Regions from separate parts of the Vibrio japonicus genome, predicted to be linked through region 1. Evidence: riboswitches for the same ligand, from Rfam matches in the RefSeq annotation. Region 1 holds a riboswitch; each other region holds the start of a gene.

Region 1 (10,192 bases):
GTAACGCTTTCAACCAAGCGATTGACGAGTACCAGTACACGAACCAGTACCTGTTGGTATACCCGATAAAAGTGAACCAACAGAAAGAAGTTGTCGATGAGATTTTAGCCAGCCAAGCTCAACTTGAAACGAAGCAGCTAGGCTTAGAAGCAGGCAGCAAACCTGAATTGTTAGCAGTGTTAGCGCTAGCACAAAAAGCCAGCTCGGTTATCGTGTGTAACGGTTACAAAGACAGAGAGTACATTCGTCTTGCTTTGATTGGCGAAAAACTGGGGCACAAAGTCTTCATCGTTTTGGAAAAATTGTCAGAACTGGACTTAGTCCTAAAAGAAGCAAAAAGCTTGGGTGTAAAGCCGCGCATGGGCATTCGTATTCGCCTTGCTTCTCAAGGTGCTGGGAAATGGCAATCAAGCGGCGGTGAAAAGTCGAAGTTTGGCTTGGCAGCATCGCAAGTGCTAACCGTTATCGAACGTTTAAAGCAAGAAGATCAATTAGATGCGTTGCAACTGGTTCACTTCCACCTTGGCTCTCAGATGGCGAACATTCGTGATATTCGCAACGGTGTGAACGAATCGGCGCGTTTCTACTGTGAATTGCGTGAAATGGGTGCACATATCCAGTACTTCGATATTGGTGGCGGTTTAGCGGTGGATTATGACGGAACTCGCAGCCAGTCATCCAACTCCATGAACTACGGGTTGATCGAATACGCACGTAATATCGTACATACCGTGGGTGATGTGTGTAAGCAATATGAACAACCAATGCCAACGATTATTTCTGAGTCTGGTCGTTCACTGACGGCTCATCACGCGGTGTTGATCACCAACGTGATTGGTACAGAGGCCTATTACCCAGAGCAAGTACATGCACCTGAGCCTGATGCACCGTTGCTGCTACAAAATATGTGGCGCAACTGGGAACATCTTCAAGATGACGGTGATGCTCGTGCATTGATTGAGATTTACAACGATACACAAAGTGACTTGGCAGAAGTTCACTCTCAGTTTGCAACTGGCGTATTGAACTTGCAGCAGAGAGCGTGGGCAGAGCAGCTTTCTCTGCGCATTTATTTTGAGCTAAGCCACCAAATGAGTACCAAGAACCGATTCCACCGTCCGATATTGGATGAGTTGAGCGAGCGCTTGGCCGATAAGTTCTTTGTGAACTTCTCGCTATTTCAGTCGCTACCGGACTCTTGGGGTATTGACCAGGTATTCCCTGTGCTACCGCTTTCCGGCCTAGAAGAAGCAGAAGAACGACGCGCCGTGATGCTCGACATTACTTGTGACTCAGATGGCGCAATTGAGCAGTATGTTGACGGCCAAGGTATTGAAACCACGTTACCAGTACCGGCTTGGAACAAAGACAAACCGTACCTAATGGGATTTTTCCTTGTCGGCGCTTACCAGGAAATTCTGGGCGATATGCACAACCTGTTTGGTGACACGCACAGTGCGGTGATTACGGTCAATGAACAAGGCGAGTCGATTATTGAACGCATTGATGTGGGCGACAGTGTAGAAGACATGATGCGCTACGTTCATATTGACGTCGACCGCATTCGTAATCACTACCAAGAGTTGGTCACTCAGCGCGTTTCTGAAGACGAGCAGCAAAGCGTGCTGGACGAGCTTGAACAAGGCTTGAGTGGTTACACCTATTTAGAGGATTTCTAAATGAACGATGTATTTAGCAAAACGGATTATTCACTGTATTCCAACTCGATGAGTTTTATGCGCCGGCCTTATCTGCGCAACCCAGTGGATACAGACGCCGATTTGGTTGTACTCGGCGTACCATTAGATATGGCAACCTCTGGAAGACCAGGTGCACGTATGGGGCCAGATGCCATTCGTCGTGCATCTGTGAACCTGGCATGGGAAGGGAAAAAGTTTCCTTGGGACTTTAACGTGTTTAAACGCGCGAAAGTGATCGACGCGGGTGACTTAGTATTTGACTGTGGTGACGCAGAAGATTTTACCTATCGTTTAGAAGCGGCGACTAACGAGATTCTAAAAAGCGGTAAAACGATGTTGGGATTGGGCGGCGACCACTTTATTACGCTGCCAATTTTACGCGCTTACGCAAAGCACCACGGTGAAATGGCGTTGATTCATTTTGATGCGCATACCGATACCTATGCGAACGGCAGTGCTTATGACCATGGAACAATGTTCTACCACGCGCCGAATGAAGGGCTTATTTCGCCTAAGCATTCAGTGCAAATTGGTATCCGAACTCAATATGAGCATGAACACCACGGTTTTAACGTGATTAATGCGATGGAAGCCAACGAGCTAAGTTCAGAGTCTATCGTTGCTCGTATTCGAGACATTGTGGGCAACAAGCCAGTATACGTAACATTCGATATCGACTGCCTTGACCCAGCTTTTGCACCGGGTACAGGTACGCCAGTATGTGGCGGTTTGAACTCCGATAAAGTGTTGAAGATCATCCGCGGACTGGCTGGCGTTAACATTGTTGGTATGGATGTGGTCGAAGTATCACCTCCCTATGATCACAGCGATGTTACCGCATTGGCTGGCGCAACCATTGCCTTGGAACTCATGTACGCCTGGGCAAGTAATCGAGATGAGAAATAAGTAAGCTCTCGATTAAAATCAGAAACACCTAAACGATATGAGGGAGCCAGCGGCTCCCTCTTTTGGATCGGTATCAAGGTGTATCAATTACACTTTCATGCGAAAAATAAATCACGCCCAAAACGTCATTGCGATAAACGTCAGTATCACAATACAGACAAGATTCAAGATAACACCGACACGCATCATTTCGCTCTGTTTCACGTGACCAGAACCAAACACAATGGCATTCGGAGGTGTCGCAACTGGCAGCATAAACGCACATGAAGCCGATACCGCAATCAGTACAGAAAGCACCACTGGCGACATACCAAAGGCTTCTGCCACGGTAGCGAACACGGGGATCAGCAACGCAGCGCTGGCCGTGTTACTCGCAAATTCCGTCAAGAACACAACGAACACAGCAATGACCGCGATAATGAAGAAAATACCAAGGTGGGAAATCAGGTTGCTCAACTCATTGGCTAAGAATACGCTGGTCCCAGTTGCCTTCAATACGTTACTCAAACAGATACCGCCACCAAACAGAAGTAACACACCCCAGTCAGCGGTTTTTTCGATATCTTTCCAGTGAACGACGCGTGCAAAGCTCACAGCAATAATCGCACTTAGCGCAACAATCGTATCGAACTTAGCGTATCCACCAAGCATTGCGTTAATCGGTTTGCTGAATATCCAGCAGAAAACCGTTGCGGAGAAGATCGCTAACGTCACCACTTTTCCTTTATCCCATGTAACAGGCTCGTGGTTCAGTTCAAATTTTCCATCCAAATCTGGTTTCAGCACAAAATAAAGCACAGCCACCATAATCGGCAGCATGATAAGCGCTGTCGGTAAACCAAAGCTCATCCACTCAGTGAATGTTAAACCCACTTCAGCGGCCGCAATCGCATTCGGCGGGCTGCCCACCACTGTGGCAATACCACCAATACTCGCGCTATAAGCAATACCCAATAAAACAAACACATACGTTTTGTGACCGCTTTCTGAGTTCACTTTGCTCAATACGCCAAGTACCAGTGGCAACATCATCGCTGTTGTTGCCGTGTTACTGATCCACATCGACAGGCCAGCGGTAACCCCAAACAACATAAATACGGCAACACTCATTTTCCCTTGCGCCAAAGTGAGCACTTTGTCGGCAATCACTTTATCCAACCCTTGTCGGTGCATGGCCGCAGCAAGGGCAAAACCACCTAAAAAGAGAAAAATGATCGAGTTAGAGAAGTTGTTTAATGCGGTTTGAGTGTCAAACACCCCAAATAACACCGCCATAATCGGAACAAGAATCGCGGTTACTGTGACATGCAGGGCTTCCGTTAACCAAAGAATCGCGATGAACACTAGCATGCTTAAGCCCAGAACAACTTGAGGCTCAAACGGTAGCGTAAAATACAACACAGCAAACAGGATGACATCAGCTAAAACAATCATACTGTTGCGGTTAAAAAACCATTCTCGGGTATTATTAGGTAAAGGGACACTATCATTTCTATTCATTATTATATTTCCTTAAGAGGGCCTTGTGGCAGCGCGAATGATCCCACACAACCCCTTAGAGAAATATTTTTCATTATCGAATTTGTTAACCGTATCAAGTTCATGGGTATGGATGTAGCCTATGTGAATAAAACACTCACTAACCCATACAAAAAGTGATTACTTAGTCACCAACTCATTAAAACTATCCATGACTTGCTGACACTTCATCACTCGCCCATGACCTTGCCCTTTGGTCGCCACCAAGCTGACATTCTCTATTTCTTGTGCCGCTTTTTCAGACACAGAGAACTGCGTAAATTTATCGTCTTGGTCATGAACTATAATAGTCTCGCCTTGGCGGAGTTTCAGTTTATTGAATGGGTCAATAGATTGCATCGGATAGTGGTACTGCTCTTCTACCTTAGATACCACCGCATTGAACAGTCGCATTGAATAACCAGAACGCGCAACACTGCCAAATAGGTTATCAAGGTAATCCAGCACTGGCGCAATCAGTAGCATAGGCTTACCTACCAATTTTTGGTGGCGACATTCAATCGCTGACGCCGTTCCCATGCTGTGTCCAACCAATCCCGCGACATCCTCCACACTATCCAGAATCGCTTCTAATCCAAGGACAAAGGCAGGAATGTGGCCGTAAGCGCCTTCACTTTGGCCATGAGCAGGATGATCATACGCAAGCGCAGTAAAACCTTTGCTCGCGATATGCGCCATCAACGGATAAAACTGGCTAGCACTGCCTGACCAACCGTGAGTAAGTACCCACACTGGCCCACTTCCCAGCTTGTAGGTTTTTAGTACACCTTCTTTGGACTGAACCTCACCTTTAATTAGACCTTCAGGCTCTGCATTTTTCGGTATCGCCCGAGCAGGAGTCAGCAACAGTTTACGTGCCGTTTGCTCAGCATGCTTTGGCGTCAGAGTGTGGTGCAGCCGAGTGCTAATATTGATCAAACTCTTTTTAAGATTGAACTTATTGGATGTATTGAAATAAATCTTGTCACTCATCATCTTGTCCTTAACCCGCCCGCCCACAAATAGAACGACCGTGCTATTTTTAGTTAAATAATAAGCCGAGACTAACGCTCAGCTTGGATAAATCCTACTTCCAGCTCTTCATCAACGTGTTTACTCCGTTCCAAAAATGCTCTGAGCTGGCCTCTTTTCCATAAATAGAATAGAAAAGGTGAGAACTCAGATACAGACCATACAACTCAAACGTGGCCTGTTTAGGGTCTAGATCGGAGCGAAACTCTTTATTTTCTATCCCTTTAGATATCTGAATACGCAAATACTCGATCCACGTAGAGATCGTTTTCTTTAGTGCCTGCTGAGTTGACGTTGGTTCCACACTTGCTTCTTTCCATGAATCCAAAAACATACAACTGCCCTGAAATGAGTGGTTCCAGCCTAGCCAATTATCCAACAGCGCGTTGAGCTTACTTTCCACGGTTTGTGTGCTGAGCTCTCTTGCTGGCGCAATCACCCGCTGAGTAAAGGTTTGATTCGCGTAATTGAGCACTTCCACTTGTAAGTTCTCTTTGGAATTAAAGTGCGCGAACAGGCCACTTTTCGACATTCCACAACGCTTAGCCAATTCGCCAATAGTTAAGCTTTCTAAGCCATTTTCGCTGGCAAGTTCAAATGCCTTGCTTAGAATGTTTTCTTTGGTGATTTTTCCTTTACTCATTCGGCACTCTCTCGATGTACTCTATTTAGTTTTAGCACGTTCGTTCTTTTTTACAAGTTTTTGCTCGCCAGAAACGCAAAAAAGGCGATGGGTAAAAAACCAACGCCTTTACATTTACACACTTAGATTGATTTATTCGCTTTGGGACATATCCAATGCCGTACATGAGTTTTGAGCATTATCGTCATCTTCGCAGCAACATTCTGCCTTTAGAAAGCCAATAACACTGTCTAGGCATTGGTATTCTGCCACACAGTATAACGTTCGGCCTTCGCGGCGCTGGCTCAGCAAACCAGCAGAAGCAAGACTGGAAATGTGATGTGATAAGGTTGAACCAGGTACGCTCAGTTTTTCCTGAATCACGCCGACAGAAACGCCTTTATAGCCTGCCTTCACTATGGTTTTATATATGGCCAAGCGAGTCGGGTGACCTAACTCTTTTAAAGCTTTAGCGACAACTTCTAGTTCCATCAGCAAATCCTGCATTTAACAATATTTCCAAATTAATAGAACTATTGACACAATGCAACACTGGCAATGTAAGATTTTTTAAGTCAACGCTCTTCAAAACTCGCCATGTAGAACAATCTCACCACCCCAACGCTATCTAGGTGAATCAAACAAGCAGGCCTATGATGAAAATAAATTTGCTTATTTCTTAACCAGGGTCAAATTTAGCAATAATTTAATATTCCTGTTTAATACGCTGTCCTACACTTGAGTAGAGCGAAAGCAAGCTAGGTAAGGAGAGACAAATGATTTCTGTACATCGGCACTATGAGCTTAACGACACAAAACGCTTCCATGTGAATATTGAAGTCAATCCCATCGGACTTTTAGACGTTGAGATTGTTGAACTTCAAAAGCATCATCAAGCGGATCTGTGCGACGTTGAATTTGAAAAACTCACCGGCAAAACACGATTACACTGCAATAAAAATAGAGATAAATGGGCAGTAGAGTTAAACGATAAAGATGCGAATGAACTCAGCACACTGATTGTGGAAGCGAATGAAGAGTATGAAACTCTCATGCGCGATTTGTAACGGCGAGAAATAAGTCACTCCGCTGTTTGATTGATTGAAACAACTGATTAAAACAACGGAGTAGAATCTAGCTGACTAACGATGGACTACAGTGCCACCACATCCAACCATTCGTTAGCGCACATTCACATGGCCAGGAAAAAAATGATGTACCGGGCCATGCCCCTTCCCAACTTCCAACTCATCCGAATGAGAAATCGCTTGTGAGATATACTGCTTTCCAAGATACACCGCTTTATGCAGCCTATTTCCTTGAGCAAGATACGATGCGATAGCTGAAGAAAGCGTACAGCCCGTTCCATGGGTATTTTTGGTGTCGTACCGTTTTGCTCTCAGTAATTCATAGCTCTGTTCCATTATCAGCAGATCATTGCTATTTCTATCATGTTCCAGATGGCCACCTTTTAGTAGAACCGATTTCGCTCCTAACGCGCGTAAATCTTCTATTAAGGCTCCCATTTCATCTTCGTTCTGAGGGACAGACTTACCCACTAGAGCCGCCCCTTCAGGAAGATTAGGTGTTAACAAATCAGCCATCGGGATTAACTCTTGTTTAAGCGTGCAAATCGCATTTTGCTCCAGCAATAGATCGCCACTTGTCGCGACCATAACAGGGTCAATCACCAAATGTTTAGGCGTGTATTGCTTGAGCTTACGCGCAACTAACTTGATGATTTCAGCGTCGGCTAGCATCCCTATTTTGACCGCTACCACGTTCAAATCAGAAAAAACCGCATCAAGCTGGCTTTCGATATGTTCCAGCGGTATAGGATGAATGGCAGAGACACCCAACGTATTTTGCGATGTAATCGCTGTAATCACGGAACAGGCATAACTACCCGTCGCTGAGATGGCTTTAATATCGGCTTGGATTCCTGCCCCACCGCCGCTGTCGGACCCAGCGATCGTCAATACAATGGGAGTGGTGTCTTGTGAATGTGGCATTGTCGCTCCTACTACAAGACGTATAAGAACTGACTCTGCCAAAGTAGAGGAATGAAAGAAGTTCCACTTATAGCGAGTGCATCAAACCAGAATGTAACTTGATGCGAATAGTTCCCTACGCCAGTGCTAACTGAATCAGGTTCTACGGGTCTCGCAATGCGATCTCAGCCTTCAGGCTCCCCGACTATATCCAACAAATAATAGCAGTAAGTGAAACGCCAATGCACCTACATTTTTCTAAAAAACGCGAGGTGGGAATGATGAAAAATGATGTAGCACCAAAAACGACAAAAGGAGCCGAAAGCTCCTTTTTCCACTCGCGTTTACGCTTCGAGAATCTCTTCACCTAGTACTTCCGTAAGGAGTAACTGATCGGACTCATCTAATTTCATACCTAAAAGGGGCAGTCCGTGTTGGACCGTCCAACAGCAAAAGAAAACAACGATGGCTAATGCAAATAAAATGACTGAAACCATACCCTAACCTCCTCTTGTGGTTAAACACCAATACCTAGCTAACCCAAGGTGCAGCTTCGGAAGAAGTTAAAGGCCGTTGTGCAATACTTTATTCTTTTACGTTCGGATTCACGCTTAATAACAAGAATTTGTTAAAACCTGTGTCTCTATTGCGCTCAGTTTATTGTATTAACTTGTAACGTTTTATCGGTCTCTACACCCTAGAATTATTGAGGTACCATTTCAATATAGTGTTACCGTATGATGGAAGCAACTACATTTAGTATCATATAAAGAGACTGTCACAACTTTTTATGTATTTTGTTACATAAATTTCATATATCAAAAAAGGGGCTGAACGCCCCTTTGAACTACTGGTTTTAATTTAACAACTACGCGCCAATAACACCGCCATCTTCTCGCGTAATCGCTACGATGGTCGAGCGTGGCTTCGTGTTACCACCAGCAGGGAAATGCGATGGCGCGCCATCTTCCCCTGGGTGTTGTACGCCAACAAACATGGTTTTATAGTCAGCTGAGAACGTCAAACCCGTGATTTCACATGCGATTGGACCCGTTAGGAATCGACGAACTTCACCTGTCATTGGGTCACCACATAACATCTGGTTGTTGCCCTGACCGGCGAAATCCCCTTCATTTGAGTACTTACCGTCTGTTTGAATCCACAAACGACCAGCTTTATCAAAGCCGATACCATCCGGGCTGTTAAACATATTTTCAGGTGTGATGTTTTCACTACCCGCGTAAGCCGTACCTTTGTGAACCACTGGGTTACCCGCGATTAGGTATAGGTCCCACTCAAAGCTGTTGCTCGTGTGATCTCCACCATGTGGTAACCAGCGAACAATCTGACCGTAGTTGTTTTCTGCTCGTGGGTTTGGTCCACCAACAGGTTGGTTTTCTTTCACGCCACGGTTTTTGTTGTTAGTCAGTGTACAGAAAACATGTTTGTTATCAGGGTGCACAGCAACCCACTCTGGGCGATCCATGGTGGTTCCGCCAACATGAGTTGCAGCGCGACGAGCGAAGATCATCACTTCTGCCTGATCGTTAAAGCCGTTTTCTTTTGTTAAACCATTTTTGCCGTAAGTCAGTTCAATCCACTCACCTTTACCTGCCAGCTCTTTGTCGTCCATGCTGAATTTCGCAACATACAACGTGCCTTCTTCTAGCAGGTCGCGGTTAGCCTTGTCGTTGCCAGGTTTGTATTTGTTCTTAGAAACGAATTTGTATATGTGCTCACCACGCTCATCATCACCAAGATAAACGACAACATGCCCATCGTCATTGATCACTACCGCAGCATTCTCATGCTTGAATCGGCCTAGCGCAGTGCGTTTTAGTGGCGTTGATTCTGGGTTGTGTGGGTCGATTTCCACGATCCAGCCGAATCGATGAGGCTCATTTGGATGCTTCGCCACATCAAAACGCTCGTCAGAGTCGTGCCATTGATAGCTGCTTGGTGCGGCTTTTACACCGTAGCGTTTATGATCATCAGAAATCTCAGCGCTTTCATCTCGTGTACCGAAATAACCGTGGAAGTTCTCTTCACACGTCAGGTACGTTCCCCAAGGGGTCTGACCGTTTGCACAGTTGTTGAAGGTACCAAACGGTTTCATGCCTGATTTATCTAATTCAGTTTTCATCAGATCATGACCTGCCGCTGGGCCTGTCAGCATCATCTCGGTGTTTGCGGTAATACGGCGGTTACGTTTACCGCCCTTGTCTAGCTTCCACTCACCACCAGACTTAACAATTTCAAAAACAGTGACACCATGTGCCGCTTGCGCTTTCAAGACATCATCTGCTGTCATTGCTTTACCGCCATGATCAAACAGATATTCATAGTTGGTGTATTCGTTGTTTACGGCGATCACCGCGCGATCATCGCTGATCGGGAACAGGCTCATACCGTCGGTATTATCG
Region 2 (10,192 bases), on a different replicon from region 1:
TTACATCAGTGTTTTGCTCTTGTTCATTTTGAGCTTCTAGCTTCGCTCGTTCTGCTTTAGAGATGTAGCGAGGCTTGTTGCTTTTGTGCAGTTTAGCATTGTGCTTTTTCTGCTTGGCTTTCAAAATCTGATTGATTTTTTTCTTACGGTTCATGTGTGTCGTCTGGATTCGGCCGTTAGGGGAGGCGCATATTATCAAATTAATACATTAATGACACCATGAAGCAGAACTTAGGTCACCTCACCACAAATTCTTATCGCTTCGCTAGTCGAGGTAGAGACAAAAGTCGAATCCATCCTCTCTCAAGCAAGCAAGAAAAAGAACTGCGTTCCAAAATGATAACTCTACCGTAAAATGCCCAATACGCTACCCATGCTCGGTGGCTTTTGTTTTATGCTTACATGGTTATTGATATATAACTCAAATATAGCGTCATGAGATGGCATCATTTCGTTAGCCGCTTAGTAATACGTTAAGCGCGGTTGAAAGCCTGTTAAGGAGTACTGTGATTATGTATTTTATTACCAATAAAAGGGTTCTAGACACAGGGGGTGGTAAACTCGTTTTTGAGGCGTCTAATGAGTTAAGCCAAAGTCTCAGGTATTGCAAAATGCTTGATGATCACCATTTTGAAGAAATCGGCAGTCTCGCATTCATGAGTGAAGTGATGAACTCTGTAGAATCCGAAATTATGTTTTTTATTCATGGATTCAGTAATCAACCGTATGAACACGTTTTCCCCCGTGCAAAGCAAATACACGACCAGTTGTCAGATGCTTCCCTTAGTCAAATCAAAGTCGTCCCTATCATTTGGCCATGTGACGACGACTTTGGAATTATCAAAGACTATTGGGACGATCAAGAGTCCGCAGAGAGCTCAGGTCAATATTTAAGTCGTGCTATCTCTAAGCTGGTAAGTTGGCAAGACTCGAATTTAGATAAACCATGTATGAAAAGAATGCATGTATTAGCACATTCGATGGGTGCGAGAGTCTTAATGAAATGCTTATCCCATTGGGCTAAAAAATTTGGTGGTGGTGGGGTTCCGTATTTGTTTAAGAATGTCTTTTTAATGGCGTCGGATATTCCTAATCATGCTTTACAACCTGACGAAGAGGGCATTCATATTGCTCGTTCCGCTCAGCGGGTTATCTGCTACTACGCCAATGATGACTTTTCGATGCCAGCGAGCAAAATCGCGAATACGAGAAACGCGGTATTTAGTCGTCGAATTGGACACACAGGCCCAGAAGATCAAAGCAAAACCCCACTCAATGTATACTCTGTTAACTGTGATGCGTTCAACAACACCTTTGACACCCCCAAAGGTCATACTTATTTCCTCGATAAAAATTCAGTAAAAAGCCCTGCATTTCAGCATATTGTGCAAGTGCTCAAAACCAGAACCCCTAATCTTGGGAGCCGGAATGTTGAGCTATAGTTGTGAGTGTTGTGGATATTAGCAAGGGCGAGGAGCATTAAATGCCAACAAACACCTTTCAAATACGCTAATTTTCAATTAGATTAGTAACCAATAGTCGGGGAGCAAGAACATTTATCTGTTTTTGCTGAGATCGTAATGAGACCCGTTGAACCTGATTCAGTTAGTACTGACGTAGGGAACTATTTGTACTTTACACTTAAGCTCGATCTTGCAAGGGTAGTGTTCTACCCTGATCCTGTCTCTGTTGCCAATATCTCCAATGGTGATGTGCTCGTAAAGTCGGTTCTCCTGCGTCTTTTTGACAGATGGAGCGACCATGACAACCAGTACAGATTCACATCCTTTTCCTATTAATACACCTATTGTACTTACGATCGCAGGCTCTGATAGTGGCGGTGGAGCGGGCATTCAAGCCGATATTAAAGCGATGTCGGCAACCGGCAGTTATGCGTGCTCTGTTATTACAGCAATTACATCTCAAAATACTTTGGGCGTTTCGGCAATATTTCCCATCCCGCGAGACCATGTGGAGAGTCAACTTGATGCCGTATTCACAGACCTCAATATCGTGGCCGTAAAAGTTGGAATGCTTGCTGATTCCACTATTATTCAAGTTGTTGCGAGTAAGATAAAGCAATACCAACCTAAATTTCTTGTTGTCGATCCAGTGATGGTTGCTACGAGTGGCGACCTTCTTCTTGAGCATTCGGCGATTAGCACGCTGAAGACAGAACTGATTCCTCTGGCTGATATCATTACCCCCAACTTACCTGAAGGAGCCGCGCTGACGGGTAGCTCCACACCTGAAACGGAACAAGAGATGTCTGCGATGGTCGATGAACTTCGCGCGCTTGGTGCTAAAGCGGTTTTACTCAAAGGTGGCCATTTAGAGAAAAATGAAAACAGTAACGACCTTCTAATACTCAATGAAACCACAACACTCATCAGTGCCAAGCGTTTCCCAACCAAGAATACGCACGGTACAGGGTGTACGCTTTCTTCTGCTATCGCGTCTTATTTAGCACAAGGGAATGATCTGATTGATGCAGTGAAGCTTGCTAAAACGTATATCACTCAAGCGATTACTCATGCCGATGAGTTAGAGGTTGGCAACGGGCATGGTCCGGTTCACCACTTCTTTGCTTGGAATCAAGCGGAAAAATCAGATGCGCAACAGTAAACAATATGTTGGCGCGGAGCTAAAAGGCATCTACCTGCGATACCAAGAGAGCGAATACGCTACGCTGTCTAATGTCAACATCAAGTTGGATGCGGCCAAATGGACAGTACTGCTTGGGCGAAGTGGCTGCGGCAAAACAACGTTACTGCGCTATTTAGCGGGTCTACTGGGTGAAAAAGTCATAACTAGAGGGGAGCTGAAGACGTCTGATGGCGCGTCTCTAGATGGTCGGGTCGCTTACATGGCGCAGCAAGATCTGTTACTGCCTTGGCTTAGTATTTTGGATAACGTCTGCTTAAGCTGCAAATTTACCAAAGGCTCTGTTGCAGGCGAGCAAAAGCAAAAAGCAAAGCAGCTTCTGGAATTGGTGGGACTTTCAGGTTACACAGCTGCGACTCCAAACCAGTTATCTGGTGGAATGCGGCAACGCGTCGCACTCGCAAGAACGCTGATGCAAGATAAGCCCGTTGTGCTGATGGATGAACCATTTTCGGCGCTAGATGCAGTGACTCGTCATAAGTTGCAAACCCTTTCATGTGAATTGCTCAGAGATAAAACGGTCGTGCTGATCACTCATGATCCGCAAGAAGCGGTGCGCTTAGCGGACAGGCTTTATGTCTTGCAAGGTACTCCCGCTGTTGCGGAGTCATTGACAGTGCCCACAACGCCTACGCCAAGAGTTCTCGATGTTCAATGTGCTCAATTGCAACAAGAGATTTTAGAGCAATTGGAGGTGGACTATGTCTAACATTACGACCACCATTGCATCGACTGTAAAGCAAGAAGGTTCGAAACAGAGATCCATTGCTCTTGTTGTCCGCATGACCATCAGCACTTTAGTTATCTTTGGCTTATGGCACTCAATCGTTGTGGTCTTTGACGTGCCAAGTTTTATCTTACCCGCGCCATTGGAAGTCTTATCAACCTTAGTTGAGCGATATGAAGTGTTACTCAAACACTCATGGGTTACAGCCCAAGAGATCTTGTTGGGTTTGGTGCTTGGTCTCCTAATGGGTACTTTCTTTGCTCTCCAGATGCTTTTATTTGAGCCGCTTAAGCGCTGGCTATTACCTATCTTAATCGCGAGTCAGGCGATTCCTGTTTTTGCTATTGCACCTATATTGATGCTTTGGCTTGGTTATGGCATGGCGTCTAAAGTTGTCATGGCTGCAATTATCATCTTTTTCCCTGTAACGACCTGTTGTTATGACGGTCTACGCAACACGCCAGCAGGTTACTTGGATCTTGCGAAAACGATGGGAGCAAACAAATGGCAAATACTGCGCCATATTCGACTACCTGCCGCCCTCCCAACATTAGCCTCTGGCGTCCGAGTCGCGGTGGTGATCGCACCGATCGGGGCCGTGGTCGGCGAATGGGTTGGTTCTAGTGCGGGGCTAGGGTATCTGATGTTGCAAGCCAACGCCCGAATGATTATCGATGAGATGTTCGCCGCGCTGTTTATCCTCGCAGCCCTTTCAGTCTCACTTTATTTCGTCACTGATCGACTTCTAAAGAAATTGATTCCGTGGGAAAGCCAATAGCGTTCAACCTGATTCATCTAAAAGGAAAATATTTTGAATAAAAACAAACGACTCACTATTGCCGCTGCTGTGATGGCAGTACTGACATCTGCTAACGTATCTGCCACTGAGAAACCGTTAACCTTGATGTTAGATTGGTTCGTCAATCCAAATCACGGTCCTATCATTATTGCGAAAGAGCGTGGCTATTTTGCGCAACAAGGTATTAAGGTTGAGATCCAAGAACCAGCCGATCCGAGCACACCAGCCAAATTAGTTGCGTCGGGTAAAGTCGATTTAGCTGTATCTTATCAACCGAGTCTGACTATGGATGTAGCGGCTGGCTTACCGCTAGTGCGAGCATCCACTCTCATTGCTACGCCACTTAATACACTAATGGTGCTCGATAACGGTAAAATTAAATCGTTGGCAGACCTGAAAGGTAAAAAGATTGGTATTGCTATCGCGGGGAATGAAGAGGCGACGATCGGTACGATGCTGGCGCAAGAGAGTGTCAAGTTCTCTGACGTTGAAACCATCAACATTGGTTGGGCGCTTTCGTCGTCTTTAGCTTCTGGCAAAGTGGATGCGATTTGGGGCGGTCTGCGTAATTTCGAAACTAACCAGCTTGAGCTAGAAGGTTACAAAGCACATGCGTTTTTCCCTGAAGAGCATGGCGTGCCTACTTATGATGAGCTCGTTTTTGTCGCCAATGCGAATAACTATGACAAACAAGCAATACAAGCTTTCAATAAGGCTTTGGAACAAGCGACAACCTATATTGTGAACCATCCACAAGCATCGTGGAACGAGTTCGCTTCTTACTCTCCAGATACACTCAACAATGAACTAAACAAGCGCGCATGGAGCGATACTCTGACTCGATTTGCCCTTCGTCCGTCCGCGGTTGACCTTAAGCGCTACGATGACTACGCCGAGTTTATGTATAACCAAGGCATCATAAAGTCTCAGCCCAAAGCGGCCAATTACGTACCCGACTTCAATTAACCGTGGTTATAAGGATCAGTCATGAATTACCGTGATTTAATCAACGCTTGTCAGGAAGATTGGCAGCATTATGTTGAGCATGATTTCGTGCAACAACTAGCAAAAGGCACGCTCGTACAACCCTGTTTTCTGCATTATCTGAAACAAGATTTTCTGTTTCTAAAGCAATATGCTCGCGCTTATGCGTTAGCTATCTACAAGGCGAAGACCTTATCGGATATGCGACATGCTCTACCTAGTGTCCATGCACTGCTAGATTCAGAGATCGCACACCATGTGACCTACTGTGAAAACTGGGGTTTGACAGAGTTAGATCTTGAGAACGAACCGGAAGATTTCGGTACGGTGGCGTATACCCGTTACGTACTCGATGCGGGTATGGCAGGGGATCTCGTGGACTTATATGCCGCATTAGCGCCCTGTTCAATTGGTTATGCTGTGATTGGCAAAGCTTTATTAGGTCACTCCGATACCGTTCTGGAAGGCAATCCATATCGTAGTTGGATCGAGCTTTATGGCGGTGAAGAATTTCAGTCTGGCGTAGCCGCTGGGGCTGAGTACTTTAATCAGCTGCTTGAAGAAATTGATATTCATAGCGAGCGTGGTCAAAACCTTATCCATATCTTTAAAACCGCCACTCGTATGGAAATCGCATTTTGGCAGCAAGGGCTAAACGCACTGAGATAAAAAGGAACAATAATGCTGACTCAAACTATCATTCAACATCTCGATGCGGTACGTAAACAAAAGCCCTTGGTAGTAAATATTACGAACTACGTAGTGATGAATAACACCGCTAATGCATTGTTGGCAATCGGTGCTTCACCAATCATGGCGCATTCACAACAAGAGCTTGGCGAGATGATGTCGTTCTCGGGTGCGTTAGTCATAAACATTGGCACTCTTGACAGTGCTTGGACGCCACGAATGATCTATGCCGTCGAGCAAGCTAACGTTAATGGTAAGACCGTCGTACTCGATCCTGTTGGTTGTGGCGCAAGTCAACTACGGACGGAAACCTCTCGTGAAATTGCGCGCCTTGCTAAAAAACTGATTATTCGTGGAAACGCATCAGAGATCATCGCTTTAGCAGGTGAGCAAGCACAAAGCAAAGGTGTAGACGCACTAGACAGTAGCGATACAGCGTTGGGTGCGGCTCGAAGTTTGGTGTCTGAATATGGCGCGAGCGTGGTGATTTCAGGAGCAACCGATTATGTGGTTTTCAAAGAGCAAGTCGTAAAGCTCAATAATGGTCATGAAATGATGCCGTACGTAACTGGTATGGGGTGCACACTCACCGCTTTGACTGGCGCATTCGCCGCTGTTGGTGACGATACCGGACTCGCGGCAGCAGCCGTGCTGGGCGTAGTAGGGGAGATTGCAGCAGAAAAATCTCGTGGTCCAGGTAGCCTTCAAATGAACCTTCTGGATGAACTTTACCAACTCGACTCAAGCGTGCTAACAAAGCGTTTGAAACTCCAATAACCTAACTGCCAAGTAGCGCTCAGTCAGGGCGCTGCATCTTACAAGCGAGTGATTATGAACCTGTATAAACTTTATCTTGTGACCGATGATCAACAAGATTTGGCGACACTTAAGTCTGTGGTGAGACAAGCTGTTGCTGGTGGTGTCACTATGGTTCAAGTTCGAGAAAAGCATGGTGATGTGAGGGCTTTTATCGAACGAGCTCAGGCCGTAAAAGCGATTTTAGCGGGAACGGGTGTGCCGTTGATCATTAACGACCGCGTTGATGTTGCACTAGCCGTCGACGCTGATGGCGTGCATCTTGGTCAAACGGATATGCCAGCGACCATAGCACGTGAGCTAATTGGTCAAGAGAAAATCTTAGGTCTTTCTGTTGAGAATGAGCAGCAGCTGACTGAAGCGAACTCTTTACCTATCGACTACATCGGTTTAAGTGCAATCTTCGCTACTCCAACCAAAACGAATACACAAAAACATTGGGGTATCGAGGGGTTGAGAAACGCGATAAACCAAACACAGCTACCTATCGTCGGGATTGGAGGCATCAATGAGCAGAATATCCCGGAGCTAATAGCAACAGGTGTGGATGGAATCGCGATCGTCTCGGCGATTTGTCATGCGCAAAACCCAAAGCATGCCGCTGAAAAGTTAGTGGCTTTATGTGATAGCCGCTGAACATTAATCCCAATTGCCTATGAACTTTGGTAGGTATTATCTTCGCCTGTATTTACAACACATGGGAGTTCATCAAGAGTTAATTAAGTTTCGGCTTGGACATTGGGTTATAGGTGAAATCCCTTTGGAGATCTTATCATCTTTTTCGATGGCTGAGTCCATTAGTATGCTGCAACCTCTGCTAGATAACATGCTCAGTGAGAGCTTAAACTATAGAGTAACTCTAAGGTCAATGATCAAAACTAAAAATGCTGAGAACTTTCGGGTTAGACTGAGAGTCTTTCATCTACAAATGTAGATTTAACTAGCTTAAAAACTTTTTCAAGCTAGATGAGTTTGATCTATCTCCCATAATGAAATATATATTTCATTCAATTCATTTTATGAAAGTATATTTTCTTGTAGTATCCGTATTGCCAATTAAGAAACAATAAGTTTGTGTTCATGACCGCCTAAAGAGCACTCTGAATCCGTTGTTGTTGGATGAGGTTTAGGTATTTACTGGAACAGCTCAAAGCGTAGACAAAAAAGATGAATAAAAAAAAGACGGTAAAATATGTTATTTTTGATTGTGACGGGACTCTGATTGATAGTGAGCGATGGTGTATTCAGGCTCAGGTCGATACCCTTAAATCTGTGGGAGTTGAAGTGGAGTACGAGTGTCTCAAAAATCATTATCAAGGAATTAAAATCCATCACATTTTCAGCAGTTTGGTATCGAATAAGTTGCTGCTTTCTGACGGCGGTTTAGATCGGTTAATTGCTAGATACAGGATGAGATGCAACCAACTCTTTATTGATCATTTAACTCCGATAGAAGGCGTTAATAAGGTGTTGGATACACTGATCAGCAATCAAATTGAAGTCTGCATTGCGTCGAATGGCCCTCATGAAAAAATGAACACAACGTTACAGTTAACCGGGTTGCAGCATTATTTCGAGGGCAGGATCTTCAGCGCGTTTGATGCCAACAAATGGAAACCTGATCCTCTTTTTATTGAATATGTTATGGATAAAATGCAAGCCACTGCTGATGAATGTCTATTTGTCGACGATTCACTTGTAGGAGTTGCAGCGGGTGTAGGTGCTGGGGTGACGACCCTGTATTTTGCCCATGCCGATCCAGATAGTGAACCAGCTGAACGAAGCCATTTGTTACACAAGATACATCATCTTACCGATGTTCTTAAATTTGTGTGATCCAACGTAAATCGAGTTAGTTAGAAAGATCCATTCAATCTAAGTAGCTAGAGAAAACTCGTTTCACAACCAGATCTGTAATCATAACTAAGTCGGTGAGCCGCTCACTCAATAAGCATAAAAGCTCCTGAAACAACATCAGAACTACCAGTTTGAAAATCACTCATCTTTTGTGTAATTCCCGAACTTCTCGACAACACGTTTTTCTGACTGGGATTGTATTTGTTGCGATGGTTGATGGTTGCCTTTTTCATAAAGCACAGCTTATTCCAAGGAGGGAATATGATTGCAGCAACAAACGTGACAGACCTGCAAAGGGACATATACACAAAGTATGAAGACTTGAGTCAACGGTTACAGCAGGTTGCTAAGTATGTCATTGAAAAGCCGCAAAGTATCGCGTTTGACTCGGTGTCGGAGATTGCCCGTAATGCAGACGTTCCCCCGTCGACGCTGACTCGATTTGCGCACGCATTTCATTATCGTGGATTCAATGATATCAAGAAAGTGTTTTGTCTTAATTTAGCTGAACAGACGGAGAGTTACACCGGCTATGCCCGGAGTTGTGTGGGTTTAGAGGATAATCAGAATATTGAGACGCCAGCGAATATTCTTGCTCTGTTAGCTAAGGCGAACATCAACTCACTTGAAGACTTAAACGTGCAAATTGAACACGACACACTCCAAGTAGCGGTTACGTTGCTTAATGAGGCGAATAATATATATGTGGTTGGCTTCGGACACAGCTTTAGTATGGCATCGTATCTTGTCTACGCACTGAGACGCCTTGACCGCCGAGTGTTTCTTGTTGATGGTCTGGGAGCAATTTATCTGCAGCAAATGCAGACGATACACAGAGGCGATGTGGTCGTCATCATCAGTAGTGAACCTTACTCTGACGAATCGGTAATGGTCAGTGAAGTCGTTGAAGAAAAAGGTGTAAAGAAGATAGCGATTACTGACAGCCAGGTAAGCCCTATCGCAACCAATAGCGATGCCTGTTTTGTGATTAAAGAGTCGCAGTTAGCAAAGTATCGGACTTTATCCGCAACCCAATGTTTGGTTCAGTCGCTTGTGGTTGCACTTATTTACAATACAAATGAAGAGACGCAGGTCGACGCTCTGGATATTTAATAGGGTGTAGCTGGTTTTCCACAAATGTAGAGGCGGTAATGACTTCAAATAAAAAAGCGGAATTGTATCTGTTTTCTGCCACCATATTAGCGGGTTTGGGGTGGTTATTTTCTAAGCAGGCTGTTGCGGAGTTACCACCACTCGCGTTTATTGGATTTCGGTTTGTTTGCGCCGCTGTGATTATCGCGCCATTCGGCATGAAGCAGCTGGTTCGTGGCGAGCGCCAGCAGTTTTTCACCGCGGGATGGATAGGGCTGCTGCAAGGTTTGTCTTTATCTTTATGGATTTATGCCGTCTCAGTCAGTGACGAACTGGGCGTGGGCGCATTTATCATGAGCCTTTCTATGCTATTTGTACCTATTTGGGGGTGGATGCTGTTTAAACAGCGACCAACACGCCCTTTTTGGGCTTCTCTTCCATTCGTCAGCGCGGGACTGTATTTTCTATCCCTCTCGGGGAGTTTCTCAATGTCTACGGGTGAGTTGTTCTTTTTTATTTCGGCGGCTTTTGTGGCGTTACATTTCATTTGTAATAGCCATCAC
Region 3 (10,192 bases), on a different replicon from region 1:
AGCAGCCAGTTGGATGTTATTCTGTCATCAGGAGATTGGTGCCAACGAGTTTAATTATCCAACTTAGTCTCCAATCAACAAAAAGAGCCAGCAATTGCTGGCTCTTTGCGTATTTACTTAGATATTAATCATTATTTCTGAGCGCGCTCGTAAGACTCTAAAATCTCTTTGCGTGCAGAGGCCACATCTTCCCAGCCATCTACTTTTACCCATTTGCCTGACTCAAGCTCTTTGTAACGCTCGAAGAAGTGCGTAATTTGAGCTTTAAGCAGTTCAGGAAGGTCGTTCACATCTTGGATGTGATCGTACTCTTTAGTGAGTTTAGTGTGTGGAACAGCTACGACTTTCGCATCTTCACCAGACTCGTCAGTCATCTTTAAAACACCGACAGGGCGGCAACGAATAACAGAACCAGGCTGTAGTGGATGTGGTGTTGGGACCAATACATCAACAGGGTCACCATCAAGAGAAAGCGTATGGTTTACGTAGCCGTAGTTACATGGGTAGAACATAGGTGCAGACATAAAACGGTCTACGAAAACCGCGCCTGAATCTTTATCTACTTCATATTTAATTGGGTCAGCATTGGCAGGAATCTCAATCACAACGTAGATATCATCCGGAAGTGATTTGCCTGCTGGTACATTGTTTAAACTCATGAATAAAGTTCCTTTTATCGTGTACCCGTATTGGGCACTTGGGCTGAATTTTTGACCAAAATACCTTACTGCTAAACTCGGTTTTATGTAAACGAGAAAGGTGAGATTTCGTTCAAGAAATGTGAAAAAGGCGCTATTTACAGCGCCTTTAGATGGAAAGTCTTATTGTTCTTCTTTGTTTTGTTCTAATAACTCTTCAACTTTCTTAACCATGTTTTTAGAACCAACAAAGAAAGGCACACGCTGGTGAAGTTCTTTTGGCTCTATATCCATTATGCGGTTTACACCGTCTGATGCGACACCACCAGCTTGCTCGATAATGAACGCCATTGGGTTACATTCATAAAGTAAGCGCAGTTTACCGTTAGGGTGGCTTTCTGTACTTGGGTACAAATAGATACCACCTTTAAGTAGGTTACGGTGGAAGTCAGCAACCAAAGAACCAATATAACGTGACGTATAAGGACGGTTGTCTTCAGGTGCGCTTTCTTGGCAGTACTTAATGTACTTTTTCACACCTTGAGGGAAGCGAATGTAGTTGCCTTCATTGATTGAGTAGATGTTACCGTCTTCCGGGATCATCATATTTTCATGAGAAAGGCAGAATGTACCCAGTGATGGATCGTAAGTGAAGCCATTTACGCCATTACCTGTTGTGTAAACCAGCATGGTTGATGAACCGTAAATAACGTAACCCGCTGCAACTTGCTTGTGGCCTGGTTGTAGGAAATCTTCCTCAGTCGCTGGAGTACCAATGGGAGATACACGGCGGTAAATAGAGAAAATTGTACCCACCGATACGTTCACATCAATGTTTGAAGAGCCATCTAGTGGATCCATCAGTACAACGTATTTCGCGTTTTGATTAAGCTCTTTGTTAAACGCTACTGCTTCGTCTTCTTCTTCACTTGCGACTCCACATACTTGGTCACGTGCTTCTAGCGCGGCTTTAAATTTATCGTTGGCGTAAACATCCAACTTTTGCTGAGCTTCACCCTGCACGTTCTCAGTACCAACAGCACCAGTAATATCGCCTAAACCCGCGGCGTTAATTTCGCGGTTTACAATTTTAGCTGCAAGACGAATTGAAGATAGTAGGGATGACAAGTCACCGCCTGCATGGGGGAAGTCTGCTTGTTTCTCAACAATGAACTCGCCGAGGGTGCGCATTCCAGACATGATGTTTCCTTAAGGTCGCTTCAAAATAGAATAGGGGGATTTGGCGGTATGGGATCTCTTTCGGATCTTGGTTTTCGCCGACCCTTATTGTAAAAGCCGAATCTTTTTATTGGTAATGAACTAACTGATGAAGATCCCAATTTATTTGTCGACCTTCTCGCTTGTTGCATTCTGCTCATCTTACTTATTTGTATGAGCACGAAATGAGCACTTAATTGGCAGAAGCTCACGAACTGATCAAAGTAGTTCGCTTTTCAGAGCTTTATCGCCATAATGACCAGATAATTTTTTGCCTGCTATAGGGTCAGTTTATGCATATTCATATCTTAGGGATTTGCGGCACATTTATGGGTGGCGCAGCAATTTTAGCACGACAGCTTGGACACAAAGTGACAGGCAGTGATGCCAATGTGTATCCACCTATGAGTACTTTGCTTGAATCTCAAGGTATTGAAATCATACAGGGTTTTGACCCATCTCAACTCGACCCTGCGCCAGACCTAGTTGTTATCGGTAATGCGATGAGTCGCGGCAACCCATGTGTTGAACATGTTCTTAATACGAATCTCCGCTACACATCTGGCCCACAATGGTTGCAAGAGTTCTTGTTGCATGATCGCTGGGTGTTGGCGGTGTCCGGAACACACGGAAAGACCACCACCTCCAGTATGTTGGCGTGGATCCTAGAAGACTGTGGTTACAAGCCTGGATTCCTTGTCGGTGGCGTATTGGGTAATTTTGGTGTTTCGGCACGATTAGGTGAAAGCATGTTTTTCGTGGTTGAAGCGGACGAATACGACAGTGCTTTTTTCGACAAGCGTTCTAAGTTTGTGCATTACCACCCACGCACATTGGTTATGAATAACTTAGAGTTTGATCATGCAGACATCTTCGACGATCTGGAAGCGATCAAACGTCAATTCCATCATTTGGTACGGACTGTTCCAGGAAATGGTCGTATTCTAGCACCTAAACAAGATTTGGCTTTGGAAGACGTATTAGGTCGTGGCTGCTGGAGCGAAACGGAATTCACGGGCGAACAGGGCGATTGGAAAGCGGAAAAACTGATCCTTGATGGTTCTCAGTTCAAGGTACTGTTCCAAGGTGAAGAAGTCGGTACGGTTAAGTGGGATCTGGTTGGTGATCACAACGTCGATAATGCATTGATGGCTATTGCTGCGGCTCGACACGTTGGCGTCACGCCGTATTTAGCTTGTGAGTCTTTAGCTAAGTTCATTAATACCAAGCGTCGTCTTGAACTCAAGGGTGAAGTCAACGGTGTGACGGTTTACGATGATTTTGCGCATCATCCAACCGCGATTGAACTGACGTTGGGCGGTCTGCGAAACAAAGTGGGTAAACAACGCATCCTTGCAGTTCTCGAGCCTCGCAGCGCAACAATGAAACGTGGCGTACATAAAGAGACACTTGCAGAGTCACTGCATGCGGCTGACCACGTGTTTTTATATCAACCAGAAGCCATCGATTGGTCGGTTGAAGCGGTAGCTCAAACGTGTCATCAACCTGCACAAGTGTCTGATTGCGTTGATGACTTGGTGGCAAAAATTGTAGAGCAGGCTCAACCGGGTGATCAAATCTTGGTGATGAGCAATGGTGGCTTTGAAGGTATTCACGGAAAGCTGCTGGCAAAATTGGCCGAATAAATTAGTGTAGAAACATGAGTAACAAACAAAAAGCCATCACATTGGCATTTACAGGGGCATCCGGTGCGCCCTATGGATTGCGGTTGTTAGAATGCCTTTTGGCGGCTGATTATCAAGTCTACTTGCTGATCTCATCGGCAGCGCGCGTTGTTCTGGCGACAGAGCATGGTTTACAGCTGTCCGCTAATCCGGACGCGGCAAAGTATGCATTAGTAGAGCATCTTAAATGTGATCCTGAAAAGCTCACTGTCTGTGGTAAAGACGATTGGTTTTCGCCAGTGGCCTCTGGGTCTGCTGCGCCAAAACAAATGGTGGTGTGCCCATGTTCAGCAGGTAGTGTGGCGGCCATCGCTCATGGCATGTCGGATAATCTGATCGAACGTGCAGCAGACGTTGTGATGAAAGAGCGTGGTCAACTATTACTGGTGGTGCGTGAAACACCGTTTTCAACACTTCATCTAGAAAACATGCATAAGCTGTCTCAGATGGGCGTGACGATTATGCCAGCTGCACCGGGCTTTTATCATCAACCTAAATCCATTGAAGATCTGGTTGATTTTATGGTCGCCCGCATTTTGGATCATCTTGGTATTGAGCAAGGACTAGTGCCTCGCTGGGGATACGATCAGCGTGGTTAACACTGGCTATCAGATGATATAACGATTACAATTTTGTCGATACTCATCGGGGCGCTATTCATCCTATCAATAGGAATCAGCTGAGATCGAGCACACACTCGGAACCCGTGTACCTGAACCAGATAATACTGGCGTAGGAATTGAGTCTGGACTCGGAACATCTCAACTCTCCCGTCCCTCAAGCCTGTGCCGCTCAACAAGGAGAGAGCGAGCAGTGAAAACCACTCTGAGCACTTTAGCGATTGCTACCCTAACTTCATTTTCGGCTTTGGCTGCTGACAACACGTTAACGGTTTATACCTACGACTCGTTCGCCGCAGATTGGGGGCCTGGTCCTGCTGTAGAAAAAGCATTTGAAGCGAAATGCGGCTGCGATGTGAATTTTGTGGCGCTTGATGATGGCGTCTCGATCTTAAATCGCCTACGTCTGGAAGGGAACAACAGTAAAGCGGATATCGTACTAGGCCTTGATAACAACCTGATGGCAGAAGCAAAGAAAACGGGCTTACTGACTGAACATAAGGTAAATACGGAAAGCGTTACGCTACCTGGTGGTTGGAACGATACGACGTTTGTTCCTTATGACTTTGGTTATTTTGCTTTTGTATACAACAAAGAAAAGCTATCTAACCCACCTAAAAGCCTGAAAGAGCTGGTTGAATCACGCGACGATCTCAAAGTGATCTACCAAGACCCGCGTACATCGACACCAGGTCAGGGCTTAATGCTATGGATGAAATCGGTTTACGGTGATGATGCCACTCAGGCATGGAAAGATCTGGCTAAGAAGACAGTCACGGTCACCAAAGGCTGGTCTGAAGCTTACTCGATGTTCTTAGAAGGTGAGTCTGATCTGGTACTTTCTTATACAACCTCTCCAGCATACCATTTGATTGCTGAGCAGGATGACAAATTCGCGGCGGCTGATTTTGCTGAAGGTCATTACACGCAAGTTGAAGTAGCAGCGAAGGTGAAAGGTTCTAAGAATGAAGCGCTTGCTGACGACTTCATGGCATTTATTTTAAGTGATGAGTTCCAGTCAATGATGCCAACAGGAAACTGGATGTACCCAGTCACAGATGCGAAGTTACCTGAAGGTTTTGACACGCTTACTGTTCCAAGTAAGGCGCTAGGTTTTAGTGCTGATGAAGTGGTAGAAAACCGCAAAGCATGGATTCGTGAATGGCAAAGTGCTTTAACATTCTAAGGTTCTCCGTTGCACAAGACTCCTAAAATCGGCATTTGGGTCGCGATACTTATCGCGACCTTTGTTCTTTCTGCCCTAGGTGCTTTGCTGATTGAAGCGCCCTCGTTAAACGTGTTGCAAGTGTGGCAAGACCCATACTACCGACACGTCACTAAGTTTAGTTTTTATCAGTCATTTCTCTCTACGTTGTTGAGTGTTGGTTTGGCCGTGCCTGTCGCCCATGCTTTATCTCGGAGAAGTTTTCCCGGTAAAAAGCTGCTTCTCAAATTGTTTGCGACAACCTTAGTTCTCCCAGTTCTAGTGGGTGTGTTTGGCCTATTGGCTATTTACGGCAACAGTGGTTTAGTTGCTGAGCTTTTTGAAGCGTTAAACAGTAAGCTGCCTTTTTCGATATACGGGCTCAATGGTATTTTGCTCGCGCACGTTTTCTTCAATTTACCCTACGCGACCCGATTGTTACTGCAGTCACTGGAAACCATACCTGAAGAGCAACACAAACTTTGTGCTCATCTCGGTATGGGGCACTGGCAAAAGTTTAAATGGGTAGAGTGGCCACGCCTTAAACAGCAGCTTACGCATGTGTGTGGCTTAGTGTTTATGCTGTGTTTCACCAGTTTTGCTACGGTGATGGCGTTAGGCGGCGGGCCTAAATCGACAACAATTGAGTTGGCCATCTACCAAGCGATTAAGTTTGATTTTGATTTACAAGCCGGTGCATTACTGGCGATTTGGCAAATGCTGCTTTGTGGTTTGATGGCATTGGCTATTCAGCGTTTAGCGAAACCAGTCTCGGTCAGCGCAGGCAGCACATCATCAAATATTTATCTAACGAAAGATACGCTTAAATCCAAGATTTGGGATTGGAGCTGGATCGGCCTAAGTGCGCTATTAGTTTTACCTCCGCTGTTAATGGTGATAATCAGTGGCATAAATAGTCAGGCTCTGGCGGTGTTCTCCGATATTCGTTTTTGGTCAGCGTTATGGGCATCATTAAAAGTTGCTACGCTAGCGAGTGTTTTTGCCTTGCTGGCCGGTATCAGTATTTTGATTTCCAGCCGTCGATTAAGGCTTAATTTTCATCAGAAAAGAGCGGATCACATTGAATTAATCGGCACGATTATTTTGGTGACACCGGGCCTAGTGATCTCCACAGGATTGTTTTTGTTGCTTCGTTCAATGACAGATGTGTTTAGTTTGGCCTTTTTAGTTGTCGTCGCTGTTAATGGTTTAATGGGGTTGCCGTACGTTATAAAAACGCTTTCTCAGCCTATGTTGCACATTGAACAGCAATATCAATATGTGTGTGCGAGTTTAGGTATGAAAGGTTGGCAACGATTTAAAGTTGTCGAATGGCGAGCGTTGAAAAAGCCGATGGCTCATGCGTTTGCAATTAGTTTTATGTTCGCTATTGGTGATTTGAGTGCGATTGCTTTGTTTGGCAGTCAGGAGTTTCGCACCTTGCCTTTATATCTTTTCCAGCTTTTAGGTAGCTATCAAATGGAAGCGGCAGCCGTTGTATCGGTGACTCTGTTAGCCCTCAGTGTTGGCTGTTTCACGTTAATTGAAACCCTATTTAAAGCGAATTCAAAGGTGACGTATGTTGACGCTAAGTGATGTCCATTATTACTACCACAGTGAATTGTTTCACTTTGATCTTCAAATCGATCAAGGTCAGATTGTCGCGTTAATGGGGCCAAGTGGGGCAGGGAAGTCTACCTTATTGGCGCTGGTCGCCGGGTTCATCGAACCAGAGAAGGGCAGCATTTCTGCAGATGACATGGAGCTAGTAGGCAAAGAGCCACATCAAAGACCGTTTGCCATGCTCTTCCAGGAACACAATCTGTTTGCCCACTTGACCGTCCGTGAGAACATCGGGCTAGGTTTAGATGCCGGGCTTAAGCTCAGTAAGGAGCAGATGAGACAGGTTGAAGAAGCCGCGACTCAAGTCGGTATGAATGAGTATCTGGATCGTTTGCCCGAACAGCTTTCTGGTGGTCAGCGCCAGCGTGTCGCCTTAGCGCGGTGTTTCGTGCAGCCTCATCCTGTTTGGTTGCTTGATGAGCCGTTTTCTGCGCTTGATCCTATTTTGCGAGAAGAGATGTTGGCGCTGGTCAAGCGTTTAGCTAAGGAGCGCAATATTACGGTATTGATGGTGACTCACCATATCAGTGACGCCAAGTCGATTGCTTCGCATTTTGTTTTTGTCGCCAATGGTCGAGTGGAAGTGGCGGCAGGTATTGATGAGCTTGTGTCTCATCATCCCAATTCTTTGCTGGCAGGGTTCGTGAGAGCGGGTGAATGAAAGAGCAGGTGAATAAAAAAGAAGGTTGATGGAGTCCATCAACCTTCTTTCGTTGTCACTTAATATTCTTCGTCGTTGAGCTCTTTCAACACTTGGAATATTTCGCGGTATGCTTTCGCTGGTTTACCCGCTTGCTTTTCTTTTGCTGCTTGGCGAGCAAGTTGGCGTAAACGCTGGCGGTCTGCAGTAGGGTAAAGCTCTACTACGTCAGCAATCGCACTATCACCTTCGGTGACAACACGATCACGCAGTTGCTCTAACTTGTGCAGGACAGCCGTGTTTTGAGAGTGCTTATTACGCACTTTGTCTAACGCCGCTTGAATTGGCTCTGGATCTTCATGGCGCATCAGCTTGCCGATGAATTGCAGCTGACGACGACGCGCTTCGTTTTTAAAACGCTGTGCATCTTTGATTGCATCCGCTAAGTCTTCGCTCAGTGGGAACTTCTCTAGCACTGAAGGTTTTAAGTTTACTAGCTCTTCGCCAAGCTTTTGTAACTCGTCCATGTCGCGTTTCATCTCGGATTTACTTACCCAGATGATCTCTTCTTCTGCTTCCCATGGCGCTTTTTGGTTTTTACGTGCCATTGTTCTACCTTAATTTGAACATTCTATTTCTCTATTTTAACAAGAATCATGGGGAGAAAGCGAAATTCTTGTTATCCTAGAGTACAAAGACCTCATTTAAAAAAGTTGATATGGACGTAAGACAGCAAGTTGCTCAACAACGCGTTGAGTTAGAAGCCGCCGTAGCCAAAGCTCTTGAGATGGCCGCAGAGAAATCCGACGGCGCAGAAGTGGCAATCACCAAGACAACGGGATTGAGCGTATCTACTCGTATGTGCGAAGTAGAGAATGTGGAGTTTAACAGCGATGGTGCGCTTGGCATTACGGTATACCGTGGTCAACGCAAGGGCAGCGCGTCTACGTCTGACTTGAGTGAAAAAGCCATCGAGCAAACAGTATTGGCAGCGTTGGATATCGCTCAATATACTTCTGAGGACCCATACGCAGGACCAGCACCAAAAGAGCTGATGGTGAAAGACATCCCGGATTTGGATCTGTTCCACCCAGACACGCCAGATCCAGATTACGCCGCTGAGATTGCGATCGCTGCTGAGCAACAAGCACTTTCATACAGTGACAAGATCAAGCAGAGCGATGGCGGTAGCTACGATAGCCACTACGGGTTGAAAGTGTATGGCAATAGCCATGGCCTATTAGCCAGCTACGCATCTAGCCGTCATAGCATCAGCTGCTGCGTGATTGGGCAAGGCGCTAATGGTGAGATGGAACGTGACTACAGCTATACAGTTGCACGCCATAAAGATGATCTTTGGTCACCTGAAACCGTGGGTTTGAAAGCGGCCGAGAAGACTGTTAGCCGCTTAGATGCGCAGAAGTTAAAAACGGGTAAATACCCAGTTATGTTTGCCGCTGATGTTGCGACGGGTTTATTAGGGCACTTGGTCATGGCGATCAGTGGCGGTAATTTGTATCGCAAATCGTCTTTCTTATTGGACCAGTTAGGTAATCCAATCTTACCGGAGTGGTTTAATGTGTCTGAGCGACCACATGTTCCACGCGGTTTGGCTTCAAGCCCTTTTGATAGTGAAGGTGTCTTCACTCAAGATCTTGAAATTATTACCGATGGTGTATTAGCAACGTATCTACTAACAAGCTACGCCGCACGTAAAATGAATATGACCCCAACCGGCCACGCTGGGGGAATTCATAACTGGTACGTGAAATCTACAGGTCAAAACTTTGAACAAATGCTTAAAGAGTTGGGTACTGGTCTTTTGGTTACAGAAGTGATGGGGCAAGGTGTAAACATTGTCACTGGTGACTATTCTCGAGGTGCTGCGGGTTTCTGGGTTGAAAATGGTGAGATTCAATACCCTGTTTCAGAGATTACCATCGCAAGTAATTTGAAAGAGATGTACAACCAGATTGTAGCGGTCGGTAATGATGTAGAAACGCGCTCGCAGATTCAGACGGGTTCTATTCTTCTTGAATCGATGAAAGTCGCTGGCGAGTAACATCCATATACCTACATCTTGAAAGAAAAGGTTGGCCTATGAGCCAACCTTTTTGTTTTCTATCCTTCAAACAACTCTTTGTGCAGTTTTTGAATCGCTAATTTAGATACGGATTCATGCACTAGGAAGCAAAGGTTATGTGGGCTTGCACCATAGCAAATCATGCGCAAGTTGAAGTCTTCTAATGTGCCAAAGACTTGTTTTGCGTAGCCTTTACTTCCACTCATATTGTTACCAATGAGCGCGACCAAACATAAATTGTGCTCAACTTCGACCGTACATAACTCTTCTAGTTCTAGACGAGCGGCTTCAGGTAGCTGAGGTGCGCCGCCAGACGTATCCGTCTGATCTAAAGTGAGCGACACGCTGATTTCTGAGGTGGTGATCAGATCCACTGACACTTTATGCTTCGCCAAGATTTCGAATACTTTGGCCAAGAAGCCGTAAGCGTGAAACATTTTTGCACTGCGCAGAGTGACCATTGTTTGATTGCATCTTAGTG

Evidence for each region. A riboswitch is a leader RNA that binds a small molecule or an ion and turns the genes downstream of it on or off. The one in region 1 is predicted to bind thiamine pyrophosphate.
Region 2: another riboswitch for thiamine pyrophosphate. It lies ahead of thiD (bifunctional hydroxymethylpyrimidine kinase/phosphomethylpyrimidine kinase); the one in region 1 lies ahead of thiD (bifunctional hydroxymethylpyrimidine kinase/phosphomethylpyrimidine kinase).
Region 3: another riboswitch for thiamine pyrophosphate. It lies ahead of thiB (thiamine ABC transporter substrate binding subunit); the one in region 1 lies ahead of thiD (bifunctional hydroxymethylpyrimidine kinase/phosphomethylpyrimidine kinase).

Annotation. Positions count from the first base shown of each region.
Region 1 is NZ_CP102097.1:780,389-790,580, reverse strand. Features, by position in the region: gene speA (arginine decarboxylase) at 1-1,679, shown strand, start outside; gene speB (agmatinase) at 1,680-2,606, shown strand; gene NP165_RS16700 (SLC13 family permease) at 2,718-4,106, opposite strand; gene NP165_RS16695 (alpha/beta fold hydrolase) at 4,266-5,117, opposite strand; gene NP165_RS16690 (TetR/AcrR family transcriptional regulator) at 5,212-5,799, opposite strand; gene NP165_RS16685 (ArsR/SmtB family transcription factor) at 5,932-6,270, opposite strand; gene NP165_RS16680 (hypothetical protein) at 6,555-6,845, shown strand; gene thiD (bifunctional hydroxymethylpyrimidine kinase/phosphomethylpyrimidine kinase) at 6,960-7,790, opposite strand; TPP riboswitch at 7,886-7,983, opposite strand; gene NP165_RS16670 (hypothetical protein) at 8,114-8,266, opposite strand; gene NP165_RS16665 (PhoX family protein) at 8,638-10,192, opposite strand, start outside.
Region 2 is NZ_CP102096.1:1,284,675-1,294,866, forward strand. Features, by position in the region: gene NP165_RS06090 (DUF2986 domain-containing protein) at 1-154, opposite strand, end outside; gene NP165_RS06095 (alpha/beta hydrolase) at 612-1,442, shown strand; TPP riboswitch at 1,531-1,640, shown strand; gene thiD (bifunctional hydroxymethylpyrimidine kinase/phosphomethylpyrimidine kinase) at 1,762-2,625, shown strand; gene NP165_RS06105 (ABC transporter ATP-binding protein) at 2,612-3,373, shown strand; partial or broken gene NP165_RS06110 (ABC transporter permease) at 3,444-4,169, shown strand; gene NP165_RS06115 (ABC transporter substrate-binding protein) at 4,242-5,156, shown strand; gene tenA (thiaminase II) at 5,178-5,843, shown strand; gene thiM (hydroxyethylthiazole kinase) at 5,856-6,641, shown strand; gene thiE (thiamine phosphate synthase) at 6,696-7,316, shown strand; gene NP165_RS06135 (HAD-IA family hydrolase) at 7,848-8,516, shown strand; gene NP165_RS06140 (MurR/RpiR family transcriptional regulator) at 8,799-9,650, shown strand; gene NP165_RS06145 (DMT family transporter) at 9,689-10,192, shown strand, end outside.
Region 3 is NZ_CP102096.1:320,754-330,945, forward strand. Features, by position in the region: gene NP165_RS01630 (gamma-glutamylcyclotransferase family protein) at 1-54, shown strand, start outside; gene ppa (inorganic diphosphatase) at 132-659, opposite strand; gene fbp (class 1 fructose-bisphosphatase) at 822-1,838, opposite strand; gene mpl (UDP-N-acetylmuramate:L-alanyl-gamma-D-glutamyl-meso-diaminopimelate ligase) at 2,150-3,502, shown strand; gene NP165_RS01650 (flavin prenyltransferase UbiX) at 3,517-4,140, shown strand; TPP riboswitch at 4,178-4,297, shown strand; gene thiB (thiamine ABC transporter substrate binding subunit) at 4,355-5,347, shown strand; gene thiP (thiamine/thiamine pyrophosphate ABC transporter permease ThiP) at 5,357-6,961, shown strand; gene thiQ (thiamine ABC transporter ATP-binding protein) at 6,945-7,649, shown strand; gene yjgA (ribosome biogenesis factor YjgA) at 7,709-8,236, opposite strand; gene pmbA (metalloprotease PmbA) at 8,347-9,690, shown strand; gene lysC (lysine-sensitive aspartokinase 3) at 9,750-10,192, opposite strand, start outside.